2 regions of the Neobacillus sp. BF23-41 genome follow, and region 1 is predicted to be linked to the other one. Evidence: riboswitches for the same ligand, from Rfam matches in the RefSeq annotation. Region 1 holds a riboswitch; the other holds the start of a gene.
The links. A riboswitch is a leader RNA that binds a small molecule or an ion and turns the genes downstream of it on or off. The one in region 1 is predicted to bind lysine.
Positions count from the first base shown of each region.

Region 2: linked by a shared signal. The riboswitch ahead of dapA (4-hydroxy-tetrahydrodipicolinate synthase) and the one ahead of AB7942_RS19025 (amino acid permease) in region 1 are both predicted to bind lysine.

Region 1 covers NZ_JBGBPR010000013.1:34,285-39,188, reverse strand. The annotation lists gene asnS (asparagine--tRNA ligase) at 1-519, shown strand, start outside; gene AB7942_RS19035 (hypothetical protein) at 577-750, opposite strand; gene AB7942_RS19030 (helix-turn-helix domain-containing protein) at 876-1,100, shown strand; gene AB7942_RS19025 (amino acid permease) at 1,192-2,673, opposite strand; lysine riboswitch at 2,778-2,968, opposite strand; gene AB7942_RS19020 (YitT family protein) at 3,200-4,012, shown strand; gene AB7942_RS19015 (winged helix-turn-helix transcriptional regulator) at 4,078-4,260, opposite strand; gene AB7942_RS19010 (nitroreductase family protein) at 4,295-4,904, shown strand, end outside.
Region 2 covers NZ_JBGBPR010000010.1:186,593-191,496, forward strand. The annotation lists gene AB7942_RS16780 (SAM-dependent methyltransferase) at 1-418, shown strand, start outside; gene AB7942_RS16785 (MarR family winged helix-turn-helix transcriptional regulator) at 792-1,211, shown strand; gene AB7942_RS16790 (MFS transporter) at 1,225-2,439, shown strand; gene AB7942_RS16795 (hypothetical protein) at 2,532-2,726, shown strand; lysine riboswitch at 2,826-3,006, shown strand; gene dapA (4-hydroxy-tetrahydrodipicolinate synthase) at 3,136-4,023, shown strand; gene AB7942_RS16805 (ribonuclease J) at 4,250-4,904, shown strand, end outside.

The sequences.
Region 1 (4,904 bases):
GGTTTATTGGATCGTCTAAATAATGCCTACACAGCAGACTTTGGCCGTGTGACATATACCGAAGCCATTGATATATTAAGGGAGTCCGGAGAAACTTTTGCCTATCCGGTAGAGTGGGGGCTTGACCTTCAAACCGAGCATGAACGTTATTTAAGTGAAACAGTATTCAAACGCCCAGTATTTGTAACAGACTATCCAAAAGAAATTAAAGCTTTCTATATGAGATTAAATGAAGACAACAAAACAGTAGCGGCAACTGATTTACTTGTGCCAGGAATTGGTGAATTGATTGGAGGCAGCCAGCGTGAAGAACGCGAAGAAATTTTGGCTGGTAAAATTAATGAGCTTGGTATGAATGAAGAAGATTATTGGTGGTACCTTGAATTAAGAAAATATGGTGGTACGAAACATTCTGGTTATGGTATTGGTTTTGAGCGTTTAATTATGTACTTAACTGGAATGACTAATATTAGAGATGTCATTCCATTCCCGAGAACAACAGGAAATGCCGAGTTTTAAAACAAATTTAAAAAGGAGAAAGCTGATTCACAGAATCGGCCTTCTCCTTTTTATTTATTAAAGAACCTTTAATTCCTCTTCAAAAAAGAATGTTTCGGGATGTTCCTTAACGATATAAGAATATCTTTTCATGTTTTTAACATATTGTGATTTTAAAATTGTGACGACCTCGCCAGTTTCTTTAATGTTAACTGACTGTCCATTTTTGTACAGATTGTTTGAGCTTTTCATGTTTCACACTCCTTTACCTATTCCTAATTAAGTATATCATAAGCCAAGATGGAAAGGGGGGAAACCCTTCTTCCTTTCAATTAAGAACTTAATGTGTTATGCTTTTAAAAAAGTGAGGTGTCATTTTGACAAATTATAAAGCAAAAAAAAGTAACCTCAAAGATTTATTATCAAAAAACGGCATGGACCTGGAAAGCTTGGAACGGAATACAAGTATTCCTCAAACTCAGCTCAACGACTACTTGTCCAAAAAAGTGATGAACTTAAATACTGCGATGACAATTTCAAGAGAATTAAATTGCTCTATTGAAGACTTATACATTTGGTCATCTGAGGAAAAGAAAGCGTAATAATTAAAAACAGGCTCTTCAATTGAGTCTGTTTTTTTATTGGATTAAGAAAATAGCACGCGAAAATTTTCGCGTGCTATTTTTAAACAAACTAATTTCTTAAATCACACTTTTCTAAAGGGATAAACTTAGTTTTCTTTGTAAATTTATACCCTAGCCATACAATAAGGAATAATGGCAGTCCGATATATGAAACTAAAACACCATTCCAATCGATTTGGTCACCCGTGAATGCGGAATAATTTTGTCCTAAAACAACAAACCCGCAAACGGCAAACGCGAAGAGCGGACCAAAAGGGAAGAATTTTGATTTATATGGTAACAAGCTAAGGTCCTTACCTTGGGCGACAAATGCTTTACGGAATCGATAATGACATACTGCAATACCGAGCCATGCGATAAAGCCGGACATACCAGAAGCGTTTAACAACCATACATAAACCGTTCCATCCCCAAAGAAGGAAGCAAGAAATGCGAGTGTTCCCACTAAGGTTGTTGCAATTAAGGCATTGACTGGAACACCTTTTTTGTTTAATTTACCAAGGAATTTCGGTGCTTTGCCTTGACGGGCTAAATCCCAAAGCATCCGAGTGGATGCATACATTCCTGAATTTCCTGCCGATAATACAGCTGTAAGAATAACAGCATTCATGATTGAAGCGGCGAAAGCGATGCCTGCCTTTTGAAAAACCAGCGTAAATGGACTAACGGTTATATCCCCATTTGCTAAATTCCCGTTTGTATATGGAATAAGCAGTCCGATTACTAGTATAGCCAATACATAGAATAATAAAATACGCCAGAATACTTGTTTCACTGCACGAGGAATAGCTTTCTTTGGATCCTCCGTTTCACCAGCAGCAACACCTAAAAGCTCTGTTCCTTGGAAGGAGAAGCCTGCAGCCATAAAGATTCCCATCATGGACATAAAGCCACCGTGGAATGGAGCATCACCAACAGTGAAGTTTTTGAAGCCGATTGCTTCATTACCCATGATGCCGAAGATCATTAAAGTACCAGTAACGATAAAAATAATAACTGTAACAACTTTAATTAAGGAAAACCAATATTCTGCTTCTCCGAATCCTTTAACAGAAAGATAGTTTAATAGAAACATAATTACTAAAAAGATACCGCTCCAAATGAATGAAGGCGTATGTGGAAACCAGAATTTCATAATCATTGTTACAGCAGCTAATTCGGCAGCAATCGTAATTGCCCAGTTATACCAATAGTTCCAGCCTAGGGCAAAACCAAGGGAAGGATCGACAAATTTGGTTGCATACGTACTAAAGCTTCCGGCAACTGGCATATAGGCACCCATTTCTGCTAAGCCCTGCATCAAAAAGTAAACCATAATACCAATAACAAGGTAGGAAATGATTGCCCCGCCGGGTCCCGCACTATGGATAGCGCCACCGCTAGCTAGAAAAAGTCCAGTGCCAATCGTCCCGCCAAGGGAAATCATTGTGAGGTGACGTGATTTTAAACTTCGTTTTAATTCGGTTGGATCCTGTTGTAGTGTTAAGTCACTAGTATATTCACTCTCTTTTGATACTCTTGCTGTTTGCATTGTCTTGACTCCTCTTTTTCTAATTTTTTCGAGAAGGAGTTTGGAATAAAAAAATGCCATCGAAGAAGTATCGATGGCATTGTAAATACCCCGCATCATACCTTCCGAAAGATAGCTCAACACGCTTAGCTGGTAGGTTTAAGCGTGACAGTTCTGTTCCTATTTGGAGACAGCCCCAGCATGCTTTTTCAGAGATGAAAGCACACTTCGGCAGCTTTTCCTTTCAAACGGAGTCAAGGATGTCTCTCTCATCTCGTCCGCTTTACTGATAAAAACCGCGACCTCTACCTCATCGGTTTTGATGAGGATTTATCATATAAAGTTAATATATTACTAAAGTATAAATATTATTATAGAATTGTCAATAATATATTATTCCAAAAATGAGAAGTCTTTATTCAATCAATTAGAATAAACAGATAATTGAGTTTCTTTTTAATAAATTATTTAATTTACTTTATCAGAGAGAATCGGTATTATTTTTAAATAGAATTAATTGCCTGTTTTTCATAGGAGGATTTTTACCATGCAGATTGTTGGAATGATTTCGGGATCTCTAATTGTTGTGGTTGCCTTTAACCTTTTCTTAATCCCTCATGAAGTGTTAAGCAGTGGATTGAGCGGAATTTCTATGATTTTAGGAATGATCTCGCCTGTTAATACAGGGGTGGCAAATTTCCTGCTGAATTTTCCGTTATTGATTATTGGTTATAAAATGTTAGGGAAAAGATTTATCGTGAATTCCATCTTTGCTGTAATAATTATATCAATTGGCCTTTATTTAATTCCCGTTCATGCCATTGCCGATGATAGAATTCTCTCCTCAATTTTCGGTGGTGCTTTAACCGGGTTAGGTGTCGGAATAGTTTTTCGCTGTTCTGGATCGACCGGGGGATTTGATATTATTGGCATGATTGTGGCGAGAAAAAGAGATTTTCCGATTGGTGTTTTACTTTCAGGCATGAATGCAGTCGTCATCTTGATCAGTGGATTTTTATTTGATTGGGATTCTGCTCTTTATACCTTGGTTTCCATTTTTGTTACAGGTAAAGTGGTGGATGCAATTTATACAGATCATGCTAAATTAACTTTAATGATCATTACAGATAAGGGCGAAGAAATGAGAGCTCATTTACTGACAAATTTGTATCGTGGCTTGACAATTATGGATGGGGTTGGCGGCTACTCAAATCACCAACGGAACGTGATGATAACGGTAATTTCCAGATACGAACTTAATGAAGTTAAAAACTTAATTACAGAAGTTGATCCATCAGCATTTGTCAATATTACCGAAACAATTGAAGTCATGGGGCTGTTTCATCGGCCAAGTCCATAAAAACAAAAAAGGTTTGCTTCTATACAATAGAGCAAGCCTTTTTTGTGTGAGATAGTTACCCAGCATCATAGGGATTTCCTGCGTTTTTTTACCCATTTCATTAGCACATGAATAACCTCATCAAGTTCTTTACCAGTTGGAGTCAGTTCATATTCCACTTTTTTTGGAGAGGTAGTAATGACGTTTTTGACAATCAATCCCTCATTTTCTAAATCACGTAAGCGTTCGGTTAAGAGACGATTAGAAATTCCTGGGTTAAAAATTCACAGGGGGAAATCTCTCATGCAAACCACATTAATAAAAAGTTTATCTGAAGTGATAAAAGAACGTCACTCTGTCAGAAAATATGATTCAACATACAATATTTCACAAGAAGAAATTAAAGATATGCTAAAAGAAGCGACACTAGCACCATCCTCCAGTAATCTTCAACCATGGCGTTTTAATGTTATTCAAGATCCGGAGGCGAAAAAGGAACTAAGAGCAATCGCCAATAATCAAGAGCAAGTAGAAACAGCGTCTGCAGTTATTGCAGTATTAGGCGATAAGGAAATGTATAAAAGTGTGGAAAAAGTCTATCGAAGTGCATACGAGGCTGGTTTGATGGACGAAGCTAATATGAATCGATTAATAGAAGGTACAAATAAAACATACCCACTTGCTCCAGAAGAAGTCTTGAAAAATATTGCCTCATTTGATGCTGGTTTAGTATCGATGCAGTTGATGCTAATTGCAAAAGACAGAGGGTATGACACCGTTTCAATGGGTGGCTTTGATAAAGATAAATTCGTGAAAATGTTCAATGTCTCCGATCGACTTTTCCCAATTGTGTTGATTTCACTAGGGAAGGCGGCAGCAGCTGCTTTCAATACAACACGTTTACCATTGGAGG
Region 2 (4,904 bases), on a different contig from region 1:
TATCGGATCTACCCATGCCTTGGGCGGACTGGAACCTACACTTAAAACACTAAAACGTCTTGTAAAGAAAAATGGCCACATTTTAATAGGTGAAGGCTATTGGAAGCAGACTCCCAGTCCTGAGTATTTAGAGGCGCTTGGCGGTGCAGACGAGTCGGAATGTAAAAGCCATGCGGATACCGTTAAGGCTGGTGAAGAATTAGGTTTAATCCCACTTTGGTCTTATGTTGCTAATGATGATGACTGGGATGATTACGAATGGCTTTATTCGATGTCAGTCGAGAATTATTGTCTTGAAAATCCAGATGATCCCGATTGTGAAGCGATGCTGCAGCGAATTCGCACATGGCGCCGGACCTATTTGACATGGGGCAGAGATACCTTAGGATTTGGTCTGTATTTGTATCGAAATAACTAATAGGAAAAAATAGAGCAATACCAAGGCTTCATCCACATTTAATCAAACGTTTGATTAATTTTTTCAGGTAAATTATCTACTCTTTTTAATCAAACGTTTGATTAGTTTTTTTCATAAAAAATTATTCACCTCATAAAAACCTTATACACCAAGGCCTCATACCCTTTTAATCAATCGTTTGGTTAGTTTATCCAGAAAAAGTCTTTACCCCGAAAATCCATATACACCAAGGCCTCATCCCGTTCCAATCAAACGTTTGATTAGTATCACCCCACCTCTAATATTAGACATTTTAATATCATTTCTGTTATACTATAATAGTTACCCAAGGTAATCATTACTCTAACTAACCATTTAACAAGGGGTGTTTCAAATAAATACTTCTCAAAAATTTTTCCACCAATTACTAATGTTGTACCGTCCGTTCGAGAATAAACTTAATATCCATCTCGCCGAGCATCATCTCCATAGAGCGCAATGGTCGATTTTTTACTACTTATTCAATAATGGCTCAGCAACGCTAGTGGAACTCTCTCATTATTTATACGTAGAGAAGCCCACTGTCACCCGGACCATGAACCGCTTGGAAGAATTGGGCTATGTCGAGCAGGTTCCGAGCAATGATAAACGTGAAAAGAGAACACAGCTGACAGAGCTTGGGAGAAAAGTATATACGGAAGTCCGTGTGACGATTGATCAGTATGAAACGGACATTTTAAAAGGCATCTCAGAGCATGAACAGCTCGAGGCCATCCGCATTATGGGGGAAATTCGTAAAAATATTATTAAATAAGGGGTTTTAATAAGTGACTCAACCTAGAGCTAAACTGTGGACAAAGGATTTCACCATTGTTTCCACGGTCAATTTTTTCGTAACTTTAGTCTTTTATTTATTAATCGTAATCATCGGTGTTTATGCAGTCGATGAATTTGGTGCTTCTACAAGTCAAGCAGGGCTTGTAACAGGAATATTTATTGTCGGGTCTTTAATTGGCCGGTTGTTGATTGGCCGGTTTATTGAGTCAATTGGCCGAAAGAAAACGTTATTCATTGGTATCATTTTATTTATTTTGACGCTTCTTTTGTATTTTGTGAACTTCGGGATTACCTTCCTGCTTATTACCCGCTTACTCCATGGGATTGCAGGGGGAATGGTGGGGACTGCTACAGGTACGATTGTGGCCCAGATTATCCCTGCTGCTCGAAAAGCGGAAGGGATCGGCTACTTCAGCATGAGTGCGACACTCGCTACTGCTATCGGGCCATTCATCGGACTCTATATGACCCAACATACAGATTTCCAAATGATTTTTATCTTCTCTCTTGCTTTAGGGGTAATCAGTTTAATCACAGCATTCTTTGTTGATGTGCCTCCATTAGTTGTATCTGTAAAAACATCTGAAGTAAAAGGATTTAAGCTTTCCAACTATATTGAGCCAAAGGCACTGCCCATCGCTGTCATTACACTGGTAGTAGCTTTTTGTTATTCCAGCGTTCTTTCTTTTATTAACTTTTATGCGATCGAAATTGACTTAGTTAGTACGGCGAGTTTCTTCTTCCTAGTCTATTCTATCGCAGTATTGATATCACGCCCGATCACAGGCCGCTTAATGGACCTGAAGGGTGCAAACTTTATTATGTATCCGGGCTTTTTCCTCTTAGCAGTCGGCTTGTTTCTGTTAAGTTCAGCTAGTATCAGCATCACTTTATTGCTAGCAGGTGTTCTAATTGGCCTTGGTTTCGGTAACATGCAGTCAAGCACCCAGGCAGTGGCCGTTAAGTTAACGCCTCCCCATCGGATGGGTTTGGCGACATCGACTTTCTTTATCTTTCTTGATGCAGGACTTGGATTCGGTCCATATATCCTTGGATTTATTATTCCATTAACCGGCTTTAGCAACCTGTATGTCATCTTAGGTATTGTCGCTCTGGCAACCTCAATTCTTTACTATTTTTTACACGGCAAGAAAGAGCGTTCAGGAAGGACGATTATGACTGGACCAACCCCCGACCCTAATTGACTTCAGGTAACCGGCCAATCGAAGGCACGCATAAAACCGGTTTATAGCAAATATGATAAACATAAGAATCCTAATTAAAGGGGTCGGTAGACATGATAATTTTTAATAAAATTGCATTATCATTTGTTGTCTTTTTTTCCTTCAGTATTATCATAAATACTTATTTGGGAGAAAAGGAACGGGTCCAATCTAATGTTATTTATTTTGTTATGAACGGGTTTGCTTATATTGTATCTGCCTTAGAAGTTGAAAAGGATAAACTGAGTTTAGAAACGGCAGAAATATAGTGTGAATTTTAAAATAAAGTTCTAATTGCCCTTGAACCAAAGGGAATATTCTGATATATTTACTATCAATTATATATTTTCTTACTTCACGTTTTTTGAAGTGAGGATAGAGGCGCAAAGACCATGAGTACACAATAGGAGGATAATGAGGTCCAATGATGATTGTGAAAAGGGGAATTTGCCGAAGCTTCAATGAATCTCATTGGTCTTGAAGCTGGTTCTGCTATTGAAAAAATACAGAACTGTCATATAGGAAACTATATGGAGGGCTATCTTACGCACGGGAACTTATTTTTTTTATGTTTCTACTGCAACAGCGAACCCTCGTTGTTGCTTTTTTGCGTTAAATTATGAATGGCCTTACCCACCTCTAAATTTTAAAAAAATTTTAATTAAAGGGTGAGAAATGATGAATTTTGGCCAAGTTTTAACCGCTATGGTTACACCATTTGATCAAAATGGTGAAATAGATTTTAACGCGACTAGAACACTTGTTGATTATTTAATTGAAAATGGTACTGATGGAATCGTAGTTGCTGGTACAACCGGAGAATCTCCTACATTAACAACGGAAGAAAAAGTCGCTTTATTTAAATTTGTTGTCGACGCTGTCAATGGAAGAGTTCCGGTTATCGCTGGAACGGGCTCCAATAACACGAGAGCTTCCATCAGCTTAACAAAGCTGGCTGAAGAAACAGGAGTCGATGGGATTATGCTTGTTGCTCCTTATTACAACAAACCATCCGAAGAGGGCATGTATCAGCACTTCAAAGCGATTGCTGAATCTACACCATTACCGATTATGCTTTATAATATCCCCGGCCGAAGTGTGGTCAACCTGTCGGTAGAGACCATTGTTCGACTTTCACAGATTCCAAATATTGTCGCCTTAAAAGAAGCAAGCGGTAACTTAGATGCTATGGCTGAAATTATTAGCCAAGCACCAAGTGATTTTACCCTTTATAGTGGTGATGATGGCTTAGCATTGCCGGTTTTAGCCATTGGTGGAGCTGGAGTGGTTTCCGTTGCTTCCCATGTCATTGGTAATGAAATACAAGAAATGATTAATCATTTTAAAAATGGGAATGTCCAAGATGCAGCTAGTGCCCATCGCCGTCTTCTCCCGATTATGAAAGCATTATTTGCGGCACCAAACCCAGCACCGGTAAAAGCCGCATTGAATATGAATGGAGTGAACGTTGGAGGTCTTCGCCTGCCATTGCTCCCATTAACCACCGAAGAGCAAAGAGCACTACAAGGTGTTCTACCAGCGAGCAATGTTAAAGTATTAATATAATTAATCCACCGATAAAAACAAGCTGCCACAAACCTCAATAAAACAGGGTTTGTGGCAGTTTTTTTTGGTGGTCGACAAAAGATTTACCTCTCTCCTTCCGATAAAGTAAATCCAAAGGGGCATACTATTCTTATTTACTTGGGTTAAGGAGGATTTTACTTTGCGAACGAATGATAGTACATTATCCATTTTCTCTTTAGGCGGCATCAATGAAATCGGTAAAAATATGTATGTGGTTCAATACGCTGAAGATATCTTTATCGTTGACTGCGGCGGTAAATTTCCAGATGAAAGTTTGTTAGGAATTGATTTGATTATCCCCGATATTACTTACTTGGAAGAAAATCACGAGAAGATCCGTGCTCTAATTGTGACCCATGGGCACGAAGATCATATTGGCGGTATTCCTTATATCTTACGAAAATTGAATATCCCTATCTACGCTACCCATTTTACACTTGGGCTAATTGAATTAAAAATTGACGAGCATCGACTTCACGGAAACACGAAGCTCATGACGATTGATTCTAATTCAAAACTTGAGTTTGGTGAAACCACTGTATCCTTTTTCAGGGTAAGCCATAGTATTCCTGATTGTCTCGGTATTGTCTTTCATACACCTGAAGGTAATGTCGTTCATACCGGTGACTTCAAATTCGACTTAACACCTGTGAATAATCAACATTCAGATATTCATAAAATGGCCGATATTGGTCAGCAAGGTGTGTTAGTTTTATTATCTGAAAGTACCAATGCTGAGCGTAAGGGACTAACACCGTCTGAGCAAATGATTGGTGACAATTTGGATGAGGCCTTTATGAAAGCTGACGGGAAAATCTTTATCTCCACTTTTGCATCGAATGTGAATCGTGTTCAACAAG